Regions from separate parts of the Mycobacterium saskatchewanense genome, predicted to be linked through region 1. Evidence: riboswitches for the same ligand, from Rfam matches in the RefSeq annotation. Region 1 holds a riboswitch; the other holds the start of a gene.

Region 1 (8,582 bases):
GCAACAGGAAGAAAGGGATGGCGAACAGCACCGGGTCCCGCATCTGCGGGGGCAGTCCGGACAGGAAACCGGTGACGGTATTCACACGAACAGGTTACGACCCCGGGTACGACGCTCGCCGCGAGTGGTGCACGTTTCACTCGTCTGGCACGGGCCCGCCCGGCGCTTGAGCCGCGCGCCGTCACTCCGACTGGGCCTTGTCCCCCGCGTACCACTGCACCGCACGGACACCCGGCTGCAGGGACAGCTCCGCGACCAGCTGCTCCAGGCGGGCCGGCGGGTGGCCGTCCATGAGCAGATGGGCGGTCAGGGTGATCTCGTCGTCAGTCACGTTCCCGGTATGGATGCCGCGCAGCGTGATGTCGTTGCCGGTGAGGTTCTGCACGATCTGGGCACGGGCATACTTCTCCGTTTTCGGCCGGCACACCACCTGCACCAGGTAAGGGCGCAGGCTCTCGTCGTCGTCGCCGCTGTTGTCATGGTCGATCAGCCGGCCGAGCGGGCGCCCGAACAGGTGGATGGCGATGACGGTGGCGGTGCCGATCAGCGTGAAGACGAGGTGGCCGGAGGCGGCCAGCACGCCGATCGCGGCCGAGCACCACAGGGTCGCCGCGGTGTTGAGGCCGCGCACGTTGACTCCCTCGCGCAGGATCACCCCACCGCCCAGGAATCCGATGCCGGACACCACATAGGACGCAACGCGGGTGGGGCTGCTGTCCTCGGTTGCCGCCGCGTACAGCACGAACAGCGTCGCACCCCCGGCGACCAGCGCATTGGTGCGCAGGCCGGCCCGGCGCGCGCGCCACTGCCGTTCGAAGCCGATCAGCGAGCCGCAACCCACTCCGACAGCGAGCCGGACCGCGAAATCGGCGACGCTCAATGTCTGCATGCAGCGCACCCCCTTCCCGCCCGCCGCCGGTTACCCGCGATCGGTCCGGACAAGCACGGGCGGCGCGGGTCGGCGCAGCTAACCACGTCCGGGTGAACGACAGGTAGACCGGGGGCTAACCGGGTCGACCGTCGGCCACCGCGGCGCTACGCCTTGGAAAGCTGATGCGGGCAGTAGAACTTCGCGGCGATCATGGCGAAATTGGACGCCTGCTCCATGTCCATCCCGGGGTTGTGGGTCTTCACGTCGTGCACGAGCTCCAGGCCCGATTCGCCGTTGTTGAGGCATGAGCAGACCGCCTTGCCGGACGCGATGACCGCGTCGGGGTTGGCATAGGTCATGCCGACCTGGTGCAGCGCGGCCAAGAAGCCCGCGTCGTCGCCGGCCGGTGGCGGCGGTGGGTCCGCCGATGCCGGCGACGCGAATCCGATCGCAACGGTCGTTCCGAGCAGTGCCAGAAGCAGTCTCATAACTGACCATCCTCCAATCGCGTTGGGCGCTAACCTATTTGCGCGTCCGTGGGCACGACCTGTGGCTTGTCGCCCTTCTTCAGGTGCACCGCGTGGATCCCGGGTTTCTTCGCCAGCTGCTCGAGCAGAGCGTCGAGACCCTCCTGGTCGACGTTGTGGTGCTGCACGCTTTCGGGCTTCTCCGATATCTGGGCGACGATCCGCTTCAGCTTCTCCGGCGAGTGGGCGTCCTTGAGTTCCTTCATCGGCTTGACGCGGCCTCGGACGCCGTTCCGGCTCAATGCGCTGGGAGCCCCGGCGCCCAGGGCGCTGCCGAGCATCCCGGCCACCGACATCGAACTGAGCAGCCCACCCTGACCGAGCGCCGCAGCAGGCACCGCTTCCGGCCCGGCGGCGGACAAGGCCGCGGCGACCGTTCGGATGGTGGGCGTGGCCGCGGCCCAGCTCGGCGGGACCGACAGCTTGCCGACCAGGGTGCCGGCGTTGCCCATGCTTCCCGTGACCGCGTTGAACAGCGTGCCGCGGGTGAATCCGGCGGCCCCGAGGCCGGCGCCCAGCGCGTCCTTCGGCAAAGCGCCATACGCGATGGGCGGGGCGAACTTCAGGAACTGCGAGACGGGGAAGTTGGTCAGCAGCCCGATGTCGTTGAACCCGGTGGTGAAGCTCAACGGAACCTTGACCGCGTTGTACAGGTTCGTGTACAGAGTTGACGCGCCGGATCCGAACAAGGAGTTCAGCAACCCGTTCAGGGTGGTGGTGTAGTCGGTGCTGAGATTCGACAGCGTGGCCAGCAGCGGGTTCCCCGCTCCCAGCGGGTCCAGGGCCTGGGTGAGCAGGGTCCCCACGTTGCCGAGTGGGCTCGCGGCCGCCTGGGTCACGGCGGCGGCCTGGTTGGCCAACCCGCCTGCGTTGGTGATCTGGGGCGCTTCCTGGAACGGCGTGACATTGGCGGCGGCGGCCGACGAGCCCGCATAGTCGTCCATGGCCACCGCGTCCTGCACCCACATCTCGGCGTACTGGACTTCGGTCGCCGCGATGGCCGGGGTGTTCTGCCCGAAGACGTTGGTTGCGACCAACTGGGCCAGCAGGCTGCGGTTGGCCGCGATCTCGGTCGGCGGCACGTGCGCCGCGAAGGCCGTCTCGTACGCGGTGGCCGCCGCGGTGGCCTGCGACGCGGCCTCGGCGGCCTGCGCGGCGGTGCCCTGCATCCAGGCGAGATAGGGCGTCACCGCGGCCGCCATGTTGAGCGACGAGGGACCGGTCCATACCCCGTTGGTCAAGCTGTCGATCACCGATGAATACGAGGACACTGTCGACTGCAGTTCGCCGGCCAGCCCCTCCCAAGCCGCCGCCGCGGCCCGCAGCGAGGCGGAGCCGGGACCGTCGTACATCCTGGCGGAGTTGAACTCCGGGGGGAACGCTGCGTAGATCATTTCTGTACCCCTTGCCTGGTGATGCGCGCCTGGGTGGATGGTGCTGGGCGGACGTGGGTCGGCACGGCGCTCAGTCCTCGAGCGCCGGGATCACGATGATGGTGGCGGCGGCGGGGTCGGCCTCGGCGACGATGCCGCCGAGCGAGCCCATCGCGGCCCCGCTGCCGCCCGCGGGCTGGAAGGCGACGGCGCCGACTGCGCGTCCGGCCAGGCTGGACAAGGCCATTTGGCTGAAGACGCCCTCCTCGCCCGCGAACGCGGTAGCGGCGGTGGCGGTGTTGGCGGGCAGCACCTGGGCGAGCGTCTTGATCGTGGGGGCCGCCTCGGTCCAGCCCTGCGGGACCGACATGCTGCCGACCAGCGCCGACTTGCCCATGGAGCTCGAAATCGGTGTGACGGCCGAGCTGAGCATCGGCTTCACCGCGCTGGCCCCCTGGGTGAGCGGTGCCAGGGCCCCCGTGATGGCCTTTGGTCCAGCGAAGTAGGCGGCGGCGCTTTGCCCGTTTTGGCCCCACGCGTATGCCTGCCCGAACGACAGGAAGGGACCACCGGGGATGGAGCTGAGGCCCTGGAGTGAATACGGGCCGGAGGCGGCGGTGCTGAAGATGTTGTTCCACGCCGTCAGGTCGGCCTGCAGCCCGGCCGGGAGCGGCGGCAGGTTGACCAACTGCGGCAGATCGAGTCCCGACAGCAGATTCCCCGACGTGGTCGGTGAGTTCAGCAAGCCGCTGCCCAGCCCCTGCAGCGCGCTCGGCAGCGAGTTGATGAACTGGGACAGCTCCGTTCCGATGTCCGCCGCGGGGGTGGCGGTGGCCTGGCTGGCCGCCGCGGCCTGCATTGGCGCCGCCGCGGAATTTGTCGTCTGCGGCGGCTCGACGAACGTCTGGAGCTGGGTCGCCCCCGCCGAGGAGGTGGCGTAGGCGTACATGGCGGCGGCGTCCTGCGCCCACATCTCCATGTACTGCGCTTCGGTCGCCGCGATCGCGGGGGTGTTCTGCCCGAGGAAGTTGGTGGCGATCAGGGCCATCAGGAGCGCGCGGTTGGCGGCGATGACCGGTGGCGGCACCGTCGCGGCGAAGGCGGTCTCGTAGGCGGCGGCGGCGAGCTTGGCCTGGGAGGCCGCTAGCTCGGCCTGCGTGCCGGTGGTGTTCATCCACGCCACATAAGGCGCGGCCGCCGAGGCCATCGCGATCGAGGAGGGACCGGTCCACGGGCCGGCGGCGAGACCCTGAACGGTGGCGCCGTAGGAAGCCGCCGTCGATTGCAGCTCAGCGGCCAGGTCGTCCCACGCAGCCGCGGCGGCCAACAGCGGCCCCGATCCCGCGCCGACGTACATCCGGCCCGAGTTGATCTCCGGCGGAAGCGCCCCGAAATCAAACATCGATATCCTCCACTCCCCTCAAGTGGCCGCCATGGTAGGCGCCGCTCAACTGCTCCTGCCGCATCGGCGCCGAAGCTCTAATCAAATCCATCGAAACGGTTCCGCCGAGCGACGGTAGGGCCCCAATCTCTTTTTTGGGAGAAATGGCGATGACGGCCCCATTCCGTTCACCCACAAGCATCGCCCAATGTAGCGACCATCGTGACCGAACGGTATTCGCATTGCGTTCCTGTGCAGTAATCAAAAGGTTAAAAGTAAATGTCATGAGCCGACCCCCGGGTGTGAGATCCACTCATTCGAGCTAACTTTCGGACAGCCATAAGCCCTAATCAGCGACTACCACGCAGCACAAAATTAACGAGCGCCGAGGCGTTTCGTCAGAAATCGAATTGCTTGCGGGTTCACACGAGAGCCGCCGCTTTGGCGGGTTTTTTAACAGTTTTCTAACGTCGCTAGTAATTGGACAGTGCGCCCATTCCCGGCGACCTCCTATGTCGGCGTAAACAAAAGAATTGGTTTATTCGACACGCATAGAACTACGCCGATCCGAGGCCGATCAAGATTGGCCGACGAGATCGGCTTCATTTGTGCGTTATGGCAGCGGCGGTGTCCGTGCCGGCCACGTGGAGCCGACGAGCCGCTACTGCCGGCCGTTGCGGTTGGGCTGCCCGTAGACCACTGACCCGACCGTCGTAGGCCATCCGACGACGCGGCCCCGGGCGCACCCGGAGGCGCAGTGGGCGTCGAAGTCGCCGAATTGGTGGTTGATCGTCATCCGCTACTCCCCTGAATTTCATCTAGCGTACGCATCCATAGCTGCAGTAGCACTGGTTAGCTACTGGGTGTTTACTGTGAGGGCAGTACGTCTCGTTTGCCGTGGTAGGCGCCCTCAGAGAGGCCTGGCCGCGGCGCCACCGGGTGGCGAGGATGTTGCGGAGCGGTCAATCCGCGCTCTCCCCCGATGTGAGGACGACGCTTCCACCCGGCGGCTATCGGGCTAGCCGGCGGCGGGTGGGCGAGCCACGAAACTGGGACGGAAACCGTACTGTGGCATCGCACGCCCGTACGGCTGGCCCCCCACGGCCCCGATGGGCATGCCGGGCGCGCCGGTCGCCATTGCGGGCGGCGGGGCGACCATCGGCGTGCCGCCCAGTGTCGAAGCGAGCGGGCTCGTCAGGGGTGCGGGCGCCGTCCAGCTAGGCGGCACCGAGACCGGGCCGACCATCGACGCGCGGCCCAGCCCCGCCGACACCGGGGTGCCCGCGCCGCCCAGGCTCGCGATACCCGAGATCCCCTGGCCGCCCGCTCCGATAGCAGCACCGGACAAGGGCGACGCAACCGACCCCGCCACGTCGCTGGTGGCACTGCCGCCGGCGCCCAGCAGCGTCGAGCTCGTCACCGCCGACACCACCTGTTCGGGGTTGAACGCCCCGGTCGACGTCAGCGTGTTCCAGAAGTTGCTGTTGGGATCCAATACCGAGGTGACGCCCGATGACGGGGCCGACGCCGGCGAGGCGAGATTTTGCAGCACCGCAGGCACGGCGGTGGTGAACTGCGCCAGGGTCGATTGCTGGGCGCCGGCCGGCGTCCCGGCGGCCTGCGTGACCGCGGCGGCCTGGCCGGCAATCCCGCCGGGGGTGGTCGTCTGCTGCGGCTGGGTGAACGGGTCGAGTTGCGCGGCCGTCGCCGATGAAGCCGCGTAGCCATACATTGCGGCCGCGTCCTGGGCCCACATCTCCGCGTACTGCGCCTCCGTGGCGGCGATCGCCGGGGTGTTCTGTCCCAGGATGTTCGTCGCGATCAGCGCCATCAGCTGGACGCGGTTGGCGGCGATCACCGGCGGCGGAATGGTGGCGGCGAATGCCGCGTCGTAGGCCGCCGCCGCCCCCTCGGCCTGGGCACCGGCCTGCTCCGCCTGCGCGGCCGTCGAGCCCATCCACGCCACGTACGGCATCGCGGCGGCCGCCATCGCCGCGGCTGCGGGGCCGTGCCACTCCTCGCCCCACAGGGCGGACAGCACCGAGTGATACGACAACGCGGTGGACCGCAGCTCCGCGGCGAGTCCCTTCCACGCCGATGCCGCGGCCAGCATGGGGCCGGAACCCGCACCCGAATACAAACGACCCGAATTGATTTCGGGTGGCAGCGTTGCAAAGTCAAGCACCGCGGTCATCGCCGGCCCCCCGACTGAAGAGCGGCCGCGGGTGCGGTCAATTGCGTTGCGGCCAAGAACGATATGCGGTCGTCCCGGGTCGCTGGTGCGGAATTGGTGGCTACAAACGACATCGGAGTTCTCCTCGCGGCAGGCGAGCGGCCCGCGCCCCGGCAGCCATTGATCACCGCCGCCCGCGCATGCTCGCACCGCGCACGCGAAGCGGCGCGATCGCGTGCGGGTAAGTCCTTGCGGGAGAACCTGTTCAGGCTGCGGAAGCAGAGCCGGGGCCGGATCGCAACGAAATGGTCGTCGATTTCGGATACGGACTGTCGTCGGAGCTCATCTCGCTCTCACCTCCTCACGGCCAGGGCACACGGGGATGCCATAATGCGCACGCGCGGGAGAGGGCACACGGGAGAAATTACCCGGACGCCGCACCCCTCTCGTCAGAGCTTTGGCACCACACGGCGTATCCGATCTCGACCGGAAGCCACTTGGGCTCAACCCTTAAGCCGGGAAGAGCTGTCCTGACCCTGGGCGTCTTTCGACGTTCGAGGTCAGTGGCCTATGTCCGTGCAGACGCCTCACCTAGCGAGGTGCATGCAAGGGCCATGGTGCACCGAACTCGTCGACGCGTCAAGCGCAACCGCGGCTGTCGACCGTTGCTGCGGCGCCGCGCCGTGTCGTGGCATCATCCCGCACTGCGCGAACCCTGTGTCGCACTAAGGTTTTGGCGACCCCCTAGCCGGCGGCCGGCGGGCGCGGCATGACCGTCACGTTGAATCCGTACCGCGGCCCGTTGCCGAAGTGGCGCCCAGCGTTGCTCACGGCGGGGATGCCCGGCATGCCCGGTACGCCGGCCGGGGTCTCCGGCAGGGTGGTGCTGTTCCACCCGCCACCCGAAAGCGCCGCGCCGGCATGGTTTTCCACCTGAGCGGCCACGGTCCAGGCCTGCGGCACGGACAAACGCCCAACCGCTGCCGCCTGGTTCACGCCGGCCGAGACGCCGCCGAACTGCACATCCGGCACGGCCGGCGAGCCGAGCGGCGCGACGGCCGAGCTGTATGGCACGACGGGCGTGCCCAGCGGCGCCCAGGTCTCGTTGCCGGAACCGGCGCCCATTGGCGGCAGTGCGGTGGCTCCCGGTTCCCCGGCGACGGCCACCGCGTTGATGTCGGCCATCGACGCCGTCACGGTCTGCTGGACGATGGCGGGGCTGGTATACCCCGCCGACACGAACCCGTTGACGAAGTTCGAGTCCAGGAAGTCCCAGAGGCTCGTCGGGCCGTCGGCCGCCGGCGTCGCTAGTTGTTGCAGCGCCGCCGGAACCGCGGACGTCAGCTGACTGAGGGTCTCCTGCGCGCCGGAGGCCGCCGGCGCGCCGGTGGCCTGGGTGACGGCCGAGGCCTGATCGGTCTGTCCCGTGGGATTCGTCGTCTGGGGCGGTTGCACAAACGACTTCAGGTCGGCCGCCGACGCCGAACTCGCGGCGTAGCCGTACATCGCCGCCGCATCCTGCGCCCACATCTCGCCGTACTGAGCCTCGGCCGCGGCGATCGCGGGCGTGTTCTGGCCCAGCAGGTTGGTCGCCACCAACGCCGCAAGCTGAGCGCGGTTGGCCGCGACCGCCGCCGGAGGTACCGTCATGGCGAACGCCGCCTCGTATGCGGCGGCCGCCGACGATGCCTGGGCCGAGGTTTGCTCCGCCTTCACCCCGGTGAGAGTCATCCACAGCATGTACGGCGAGACGGCTGCCGCCATGGTTGTCGACGCGGGCCCCAGCCAGCCCTCACCGACCAGCCCCGAAATCACGGTTTGATACGACGACGCCGTCGAATGCAGTTCGGCGGCCAAGCCGTCCCAGGCGGCCGCGGCGGCCAGCATCGGTGCCGAGCCGGGACCAAAATACATTCGCGTGGAATTGATTTCCGGCGGCAATGCTCCGAAGTCCATTGTCGGCCCCGTCAACCTTTGATAACCGCGTTGGGGGCTTCGCTGGACACCGATAAGCTCGGCGGGTTTGCGAATGAATTTCGAGCGCGCACCGCGAATTGCGGTGGCCTGGGGCGTGATGCACCGGCCGGTTCGGCCGGCGGCCCCAGTCTTGTCACAGCATGGAACATCGGACTTCTCCTTACGGGATTGCCCGACCCGGCCGTGGCCCAGGAACTGTCACAAACTGCCGGCAGGCGTGCGCATCGTCGGGTCAGCGCGCTCGGTCGCTTGGCCCACACCTGCCCAGACGGAGGACATG
Region 2 (8,582 bases), 420 kb from region 1:
CAAGCGGCTCGGGTGGGCGGCCAGCAGCGACTCGATGTCCTGCGCGGCGGGGATCTCCTCGTCCACGACGGACTGCAGCACCGCGGAGGCGCGACGTGCCTGCACCCCGTCCTCGTTGGTCTCCACCACGAAGTTCAGCGCGCCCGGCACCTCGGCGGTGGCGGTGAGGCTGACCTGGGTCTCCTCGTCGAGCATCAGCATCTGCTCGAAGCGGACGTCGCGGACCGCGGACGCCTCGCCGAAGACGGTGCGGGCCGCCGCCAGCGCCATTTCGCAGTACGCGGCGCCGGGCAGGGTGGCGGTGCCGTGGACCTGGTGGTCGCCCAGCCAAGGCAGCGTCCCGGTCCCGATGTCGGCCTGCCAGACGTGGCGTTCCGGCTCCTCCGGAAGGCGCACGTGCTGACCCATCAGCGGGTGCACCGCGACGCTGGATCGCAGCGCGCGGGAGCTGTGGCCCTCACGGCTCAGCAGCAGCGTCCGGTGCGTCCAAGCCGCCAAGGGGGCGTCGACCAGGTGCCCGCTGGGGTAGAGCACCGAGAAGTCAACCGAGGCGCCGGTCGCGAAGAGGTCGCCCACCAGGCCCCGCAGGCCGTTGGGGAGCGGCTGTTCCCGCCGCATGGCGGCCAGGGCCGCCACCGTCATGTCAAGGCTGCGGGCGGTCTGGTCGACGGCGTGGGTCAGCAGCGGGTGCGGCGACAGCTCACCGAACACGCGGAAGCCGTCTTCCAGCGCCGCCTGCACCGCCGCGGAAAACCGAACCGTGTGGCGCAGGTTGTCGACCCAGTAGTTGGCGTCGCAGTACGGCTCCTCGCGCGGGTCGAACGACGTGGCCGAGTAGTACGGCACCTCGGGGGTCTGCGGCTCGATCTCGGCCAGCACGTCGTAGAGCTCGTCGAGGATCGGGTCGACCTGCGGCGAGTGGGACGCCACGTCGACGGCGACCTCGCGGGCCATCACCTCGCGCGCCTCCCAGGCCGCCACCAGCTCACGGACCGTGTCGGTCGCGCCGCCGATCACGGTGGACTGCGGGGAGGCGACAACCGCCACCACGGCGTCGTTGACGCCGCGGGCCATCAGCTCCGAGAGCACCTGCTGAGCGGGCAGTTCGACCGATGCCATCGCGCCGGAGCCGGCGATCTTCGTCATCAGGCGCGACCGGCGGCAGATGACCCGCACGCCGTCCTCGAGCGAGAGCGCGCCCGCGACGACGGCGGCGGCCGACTCACCCATCGAGTGGCCGATGACCGCGCCGGGCTGGACGCCGTAGGTCTTCATCGTGGCCGCCAGGGCGACCTGCATGGCGAAGATGGTCGGCTGCACGCGGTCGATGCCGGTGACCTTCTCGGGCGCGGTGAGCGCCTCGGTCACCGAGAAACCGGACTCGCCCGCGATCAGCGGCTCGATCTCGGCGATGGTCGCCGCGAACGTCGGCTCGTTGGCCAGCAGGTCCGCGCCCATCGCGGCCCACTGCGAGCCCTGGCCGGAGAACACCCAGACCGGGCCGCGCTCCTCCTGCCCGACCACCTCGGAGTAGATCGCATCGCCGTTGGCAACTTCGCGCAGCGCACCGAGCAGCTCCGCGTTGTCGCGGGCCAGCACGGCCGTGCGCACCGACCGGTGCCCGCGCTTGCGGGCGAGGGTGTACGCCAGGTCCGGCGTCGCCAGGCTCCGCGCCTGCGCCTCGACCCAGTCCGCGAGCTTCGCGGCGGTCTCCTGCAGCCCCTCGGCGGACGAGGACGACAGCGGGAAGAGCATCGCGTCACTGCTCGGGCGGATGGCCGCGCCGTTGCGGACGAGCGGCTCGGGGGCCTGTTCGATGATGGCGTGCACGTTGGTGCCGGAGATGCCGTACGCCGACACGGCGGCCCGCCGCGGCTGAGCACCCTCAAGGGGCCACTGCGTGGTCTCCTGCGGCACGAACAGTCCGGTCTCGAGCCGGGCCATCTCGTCGGGCAGGGCCTCGAAGTGCAGGTTCTTGGGCACCACGCCGTGCTGGACGCACAGGACGGCCTTCATCGTGCCGAGCGCGCCGGCGGCGGCCTGGGTGTGGCCGAAGTTGGTCTTGGAGGCGCCCAGGACGCAGGGGTTGTCCTTGCCGTACACCTCGGCGGTGCTCGCGTACTCGATCGGGTCGCCGACGGGGGTGCCGGTCCCGTGCGCCTCGACCATGCCGACGGTGCCGGCGTCGACGCCGGCCGCGGCCAGCGCCGCGCGATACACCGCGGCCTGCGCCTCGCCCGAGGGCATGGCGATGTTCGGGGTGTGGCCGTCCTGGTTGGCCGCGGTCGAGCGGATGACGCCCAGGATCCGGTCGCCGTCGCGCTGGGCGTCGGGCAGGCGCTTGAGCAGCAGCATGACGCAACCTTCGCCGGAGACGAAGCCGTCGGCCTTGACGTCGAACGCGTGGCAGTGCCCGGTGCCCGACAGCATGCCGCCCGCGGACGCGGAGACGGACCTGCGTGGCTCCATCATGACGTTGACGCCGCCCGCGAACGCGAGCTCGCTCTCACCGTCGTTGAGGCTGCGGCACGCCTGATGGATCGCGAAGAGGCCCGAAGAGCACGCGGTATCCACCGTGGACGCCGGACCGTGCACTCCGAGCGCGTAGGCGACGCGCCCGGACGCCATGCAGGAGATCGTTCCGGGGTTTCCATAGGGTCCGTCGAAGGCATCGGTTGCCGCGTGCACGAATTGGTAGTCGCCGTAGTTCAATCCGACGAAGACGCCGGTGGCGTCGGCGATCGTGTCCTTGGTGAGGCCGGCGTGCTCCATGGCCTCCCAGGCGGTCTCCATCAGCAGCCGGTGCTGCGGGTCCATCGCCGTGGCTTCTTTTTCGGTGATGCCGAAGAATTCGGGGTCGAAGTCGCCCACGGCGTCGAGGAACGCGCCCCACTTGCATACCGATCGACCGGGAACGCCCGGTTCCGGGTCGTAGTAGTAATCAACGTCCCAGCGATCTGCGGGGATCTCCTTGACAAAGTCGTCCCCACGCAGCAACGCTTCCCAAAAGAGGTCAGGGGAGTTGATGCCCCCCGGCAGCCGGCATGCCATCCCAATGACAGCTACCGGAGTCACTCCCGCCCTATCCACTTTCCTTCACCTCTCCTTGCCTATCCCCAAGTTCCTATCACTGCTGCCAGCTCTTATCAGGGCTTCGGAAAATATCGCCGAGTTTTTTTGTCACACCTGCGAAGTGCCGCGACGTCGCGGGAAAAACTCACCGACCCCCCTATCGAACCGGACCGTAAGAAGCTGGCGCGATCAGCAGCGTAGCGGCTTAGCTCGGCACGTGTGGAAAAATCGGGCGGACGTACAAAAATTTAACAAGCTGCCGACGACCGGCGGGCAGCTCAGAGCCCATATTTGGTTGCTTGATCACCGCCTCCCAACCGCTACCTTCGCGTTACACTCGCGTTATAGTCGCAGCTTAGAGCCGTTGTGCCGCAAGGGCGTCCGCGTTGTCAGCGTCCCGCGTTAACTTTTGCTCGCCGGAGGGTACCGGGCGGGATATCGGCGGAGCGGCGATGTGACGCAGAACACCCCCGTCCGTCATGAAACGACGTCACGGCGCTGCGAGTGCCTAGGTTTGCTAACCGACGGCCCGGGAAGGGCCGAAAAGGGCTAGGCAGCAGTAATTAGACACGCGTGTAAACACTGCGTCAGAGATGCCTAATGACGTCATGTTAGAGCTTTGTGCGAATCCCCGTGCGGGAATCGATGAAATCTTTGCGATCGCAAGTTAAGCGGCATCCCACGGGCGCACGGGACGTCAGAGTGTGGTGCGTGCGCCCGGCCGTCGGGAGTCCGGCGGGTCGGTCGGTCGCGAGGGTAAGCGCCTAGCAGCCAATCGCTTTCGCGCCACAGATTCCTGCTGCCGCCTTCGGGGTGGGCTTTCGCATTGCGGCCCACGGCGTTTGGCCTGGCGTCCGGTGATGGCGTGCACCGCCCGACAGTTGTGGCTTCCCGAGGGCGTTGGTACGCGGAATGCTCGAGGCATGACAACACCGCGAGTACCACCGTTGCCGCTCGACGAGGCCAAGGCCGCCGCTGACGAGGCCGCCGTACCCGACTATATGGCCGAGCTCAGCATCTTCCAGGTGCTGCTGAACCATCCGCCGCTGGCGCGTGCCATCAACGACCTGCTCGCCACCATGCTGTGGCACGGCTCGCTCGACCCCCGGCTGCGGGAGCTGGCGATCATGCGGATCGGCTGGCTCACCGGATGCGACTACGAGTGGACGCAGCACTGGCGCGTCGCGTCGCGGTTGGGCGTGACGCCCGACGATCTGCTGGGTGTGCGCGACTGGCCGTCCCATGACGGATTCGGGGCGGCCGAACGGGCGGTGCTGGCGGCCACCGACGACGTGGTACTCGACGGCGTGGTGAGCGAGCGCAGCTGGGCCGCCTGTGAACGTGAATTGCTAGGTGAGAGCACGGTTCTCCTCGAGCTCGTCACCGCCATCGGGGCGTGGCGCATGGTGGCCTCGCTGTTGCGTAGCCTTCGGGTCCCCCTGGAGGAGGGGGTGTCGAGTTGGCCGCCGGACGGCCGCGCGCCGAACGTGGACTGACGGAGCGTGGATGGGTCGCGAAAGCATCCGCGGCGCGGCCGGGTGCGCCGCGCGTGCCGATGGCGCCCGCAGCGGTGATTGACTTATCAATCAGTAACTCCTAGCGTCGTGCGAATGCGTACCCGAGTCGCCGAAATGCTTGGTGTCGAGTTCCCGATCTGCGCCTTCAGCCACTGCCGCGACGTCGTCGCCGCCGTGACCAACGCGGGCGGCTTCGGAATCCTCGGCGCCGTCGCCCACAGCCCCAAGCGGCTGGAGAGCGAGCTGGCCTGGATCGAGGAGCAGACGGGCGGTAAGCCTTATGGGGTCGACCTGCTGCTGCCACCCAAGTATGTTGGCGCCGAACGGGGCGGGATCGACGGCAAACAGGCGCGCGAGCTGCTGCCCGAGGAGCACCGCGCCTTCGTGGACGACCTGTTGGACCGGTACGGGGTCGCGGCGCCCGCCGACGAACGGCGCGCGTCGTCCGGTGGGCTCAACATCTCACCCAAGGGGTACGAACCGCTGCTCGAGGTGGCCTTCGCGCACGACATCCGGCTGATCGCCAGCGCGCTCGGGCCGCCGCCGGCCGACCTCGTCGAGCGCGCCCACGACCGTGACGTGCTGGTGGCGGCCCTGGCCGGGACCACGCGTCACGCCCAGCGGCACGCGGCGGCCGGGGTGGACCTGATCGTCGCGCAGGGGACCGAGGCCGGCGGCCACACCGGCGAGGTGTCGACCATGGTCCTGGTTCCCGAGGTGGTCGATGCCGTCGCGCCCGTTCCGGTGGTTGCCGCGGGCGGAATCGCCCGCGGCCGCCAGGTCGCCGCGGCCCTGGCGCTGGGGGCGGAGGGCGTGTGGTGCGGGTCGGTCTGGCTGACCACCGAAGAGGCCGAGACGACCCCCGTGGTCAAGGAGAAGTTCCTGGCCGCCAGCTCGTCCGACACCGTGCGGTCGCGGTCGATGACGGGGAAGCCCGCGCGGATGTTGCGCACGGCTTGGACGGAGGAGTGGGAGCGGCCCGATACCCCCGCCCCGTTGGGCATGCCGCTGCAAAGCGCCCTGGTCAACGAGCCCCAGGTGCGCATCAACCAGGCCGCCGGCCACCCGGAGGCCAAGGCCCGCGACCTGGCCACCTACTTCGTCGGGCAGGTGGTCGGGTCCCTCGACCGCGTCCGGCCCACTCGCGCGGTCGTGCTCGACATGGTCGAGGAGTTCATCGACACCATCGGGAAGCTCGACAGCCTGGTCGAGAGATGAGCGCCGGCGTCCGGCGGCGCCGCGCGGTGAGCGAGGAGGACAAGTCGCAGCGGCGCGACCAGATCATGGCGGCGGCCAAAGATGTGTTCGCGCGCAAGGGTTTTCATGACACGACGATCGCCGACATTGCCAAGCAGGCGGGCCTGGCCTACGGCTCGGTCTACTGGTACTTCGAGTCGAAGGACGAGTTGTTCCACGCGTTGATGGCTGTCGAGGAGACCGCCCTGCGCGACCACATCGCCTCGGCGCTGGCCGGACTCGCCGGAACCAACGGGCGCGAGGCCACGCTGCGTGCCCTGCTGGAACGCTCCGTGCTTGCGACACTGGAGTTCTTCGAGGCCGACAAGGCCACCGCGAAGCTCCTGCTCCGCGACCCCTATGCGCTGGGAGAGCGATTCGAACGGCACCTGGGCGGGATCTACGAGCGGTTCATCGACGACCTGGAAACCTTCGTCGTCACCGCCCAGGAGCGCGGCGAGGTGGTGGCCGCGCCGCCCCGGATGGTGGCGTACACGCTGGCCGCGCTCGTCGGGCAGCTGGCGCACCGGCGGCTGAGCACCGACGACGACGTCACCGCGGCGCAGGTCACCGACTTCGTCGTCGCGCTGGTTCTCGACGGCCTGCGCCCGCGCCGCGAGTGAGCTAGGCACGTGACCGGTGGGACGACCAGAGCCCGCGAGACATAATCCTCTGCGAGCCCGACTGGCATGTCGTCGCGAAGGTTTATGTGGTCGTGGCCGAGGGCCGGACGCTTGAACCCAGCCCGTCGGCGATGGACCTCGCTCGTCGCACGCCGCGAGACATAATCCGCTGAGGCGTTCTTCGGCGTGTCTTCGCAGCCAGTTATGTGTCGCGGGCGGGGATCGCGCGCCGAGGGCCCGCACCTGGCCGCCCCCTGTGTGCATGCTTACAGCCAGGTAAAGATCGTGGAACACGCCCGGCAGGAGTTTGACCTCACCAGACCCGTCGTGCATTATCGGTCGGGTATGCACCTCGTTAGGTGAGGCGTCTACACGAATACAGGCCACTGACCCCGAACGTCGAAAGACGCCCCGGGTCAGGACAGCTCCTCCCGGCTTAAGGGTTGAGCCCAGGTGGCTTCCGGATTACCGGACACGTCGTGTAGTGCCAAAGCTCTGACGAGAGGGGTGCGGACCTCCGGCAGTCGTCGGGTTTCGTTCTCCTGCGTATACACCGTGTGCGGACAACCGCATGCGCCGTGACCGTGAGGAGGTGAGGGACATATGAGTTCCAGCGATAGTCCGGACCGAAGTCCGAGCTGCGTCTCGTCCCGATCCGGTCTCCGGTACGACGATCTGCTCTGAGTCGTCGATCCGCTTGCGAGCCAAGCGGTCCGGGGTCGGAACCGCCAAGGGACGGGACGCGTCAGTCCTGTTAGTCCCCAACGGAAATCCGTCTAGGAGGTCATCATGACCGCAGTTCTGTACGACGAAGTGGTAACCGTAGCGCCCGCCCCCGTGCTGACGGTGGTGCGCGACACCGACACGATCCCCGCCCAGGCGCCCAAGAAGGCGACCCGCCGGGTCGACAAGGCTCCCGGCGACCCGCTGGTGGAGGGCGCGACCCGCCTGCTGAGCATCCCGCTGCGCCACCTGTACGCGGCCCTGTGGCGGGTTGGTGTGCTCGAAGTCCAGGCCTGAGGAGGCGTCGATGAGCAGTGGGCAATCGAGGCTCCAAGGGGCCACCTGACCGCAGGGCCGCCTGAGGTCAGGCGGCCCCTTGGAGCGAGCGTTCACCGATTTGCGGCGTTCACTAGAATCGGTCCAGCGGCGTCGATCCGGCCATCACCGGGGAGCCTTCGGAAGAACGGCCGGCACGGCTCAGTAGAACCGGACGGGTGGGCCCGTCACAGCCCGAATCGAGCGGCCCCGCGCAAGCGGGGCAAGCGGGGTGGTACCGCGGCGCTCGCGCACATCGCGCGTCGTCGTCCCCGGCCAACGGCATTGGGGCGCAAAGGACGCAATCGTGGTGACCGACAACGTTGACCTCGGGGACTCCGTCAGGGTCTATCCCAAACTGGCCGGCGGGGCGCCGGACTTCCCGGCGCTCGAGCTCGAGGTGCTCGACTACTGGGCGTCCGACGACACCTTCCGGGCCAGCATCGCCCGCCGCGACGGCGCGCCGGAGTACGTGTTCTACGATGGGCCGCCGTTCGCCAACGGGTTGCCGCACTACGGGCACCTGCTCACGGGTTACGTGAAGGACATCGTCCCGCGCTACCGCACCATGCGCGGCTACAAGGTCGATCGCCGCTTCGGCTGGGACACCCACGGCCTGCCCGCCGAACTCGAGGTCGAGCGCCAACTCGGCATCACCGACAAGTCGCAGATCGACGACATGGGGATTGCCGCATTCAACGACGCCTGCCGGGCCTCGGTGTTGCGCTATACCGACGAATGGCAGGCGTACGTGACGCGTCAGGCGCGGTGGGTCGACTTCGACAACGACTACAAGACCCTCGACCTGCCCTACATGGAGTCGGTGATCTGGGCGTTCAAGCAGCTGTGGGACCAGGGCCTGGCCTACGAGGGTTACCGCGTGCTGCCCTACTGCTGGCGCGACGAGACCCCGCTGTCCAATCACGAACTGCGCATGGACGACGACGTCTACCAGAGCCGCCAGGACCCTGCAATCACGGTGGGCTTCAAGGTGATTGGCGGCGAGCTGGACGGGGCTCACCTACTGGTGTGGACCACCACCCCATGGACGCTGCCGTCGAACCTGGCGGTCGCAGTCAACCCCGAAGTCACCTAC

Evidence for each region. A riboswitch is a leader RNA that binds a small molecule or an ion and turns the genes downstream of it on or off. The one in region 1 is predicted to bind magnesium.
Region 2: linked by a shared signal. The riboswitch ahead of G6N56_RS01480 (Rv1535 family protein) and the one ahead of G6N56_RS03290 (PPE family protein) in region 1 are both predicted to bind magnesium.

What each region holds. Positions count from the first base shown of each region.
Region 1 covers NZ_AP022573.1:729,914-738,495, reverse strand. The annotation lists gene G6N56_RS03320 (sterol desaturase family protein) at 1-85, opposite strand, end outside; gene G6N56_RS03315 (MgtC/SapB family protein) at 182-889, opposite strand; gene G6N56_RS03310 (DUF732 domain-containing protein) at 1,036-1,359, opposite strand; gene G6N56_RS03305 (PPE family protein) at 1,389-2,792, opposite strand; gene G6N56_RS03300 (PPE family protein) at 2,863-4,173, opposite strand; gene G6N56_RS03295 (hypothetical protein) at 4,166-4,438, opposite strand; gene G6N56_RS29380 (hypothetical protein) at 4,814-4,948, opposite strand; gene G6N56_RS03290 (PPE family protein) at 5,171-6,346, opposite strand; M-box (ykoK) riboswitch at 6,760-6,931, opposite strand; gene G6N56_RS03285 (PPE family protein) at 7,070-8,281, opposite strand.
Region 2 covers NZ_AP022573.1:305,857-314,438, forward strand. The annotation lists gene pks2 (sulfolipid-1 biosynthesis phthioceranic/hydroxyphthioceranic acid synthase) at 1-3,090, opposite strand, end outside; gene G6N56_RS01465 (carboxymuconolactone decarboxylase family protein) at 3,996-4,568, shown strand; gene G6N56_RS01470 (NAD(P)H-dependent flavin oxidoreductase) at 4,683-5,807, shown strand; gene G6N56_RS01475 (TetR/AcrR family transcriptional regulator) at 5,804-6,448, shown strand; M-box (ykoK) riboswitch at 6,793-6,962, shown strand; gene G6N56_RS01480 (Rv1535 family protein) at 7,238-7,468, shown strand; gene ileS (isoleucine--tRNA ligase) at 7,797-8,582, shown strand, end outside.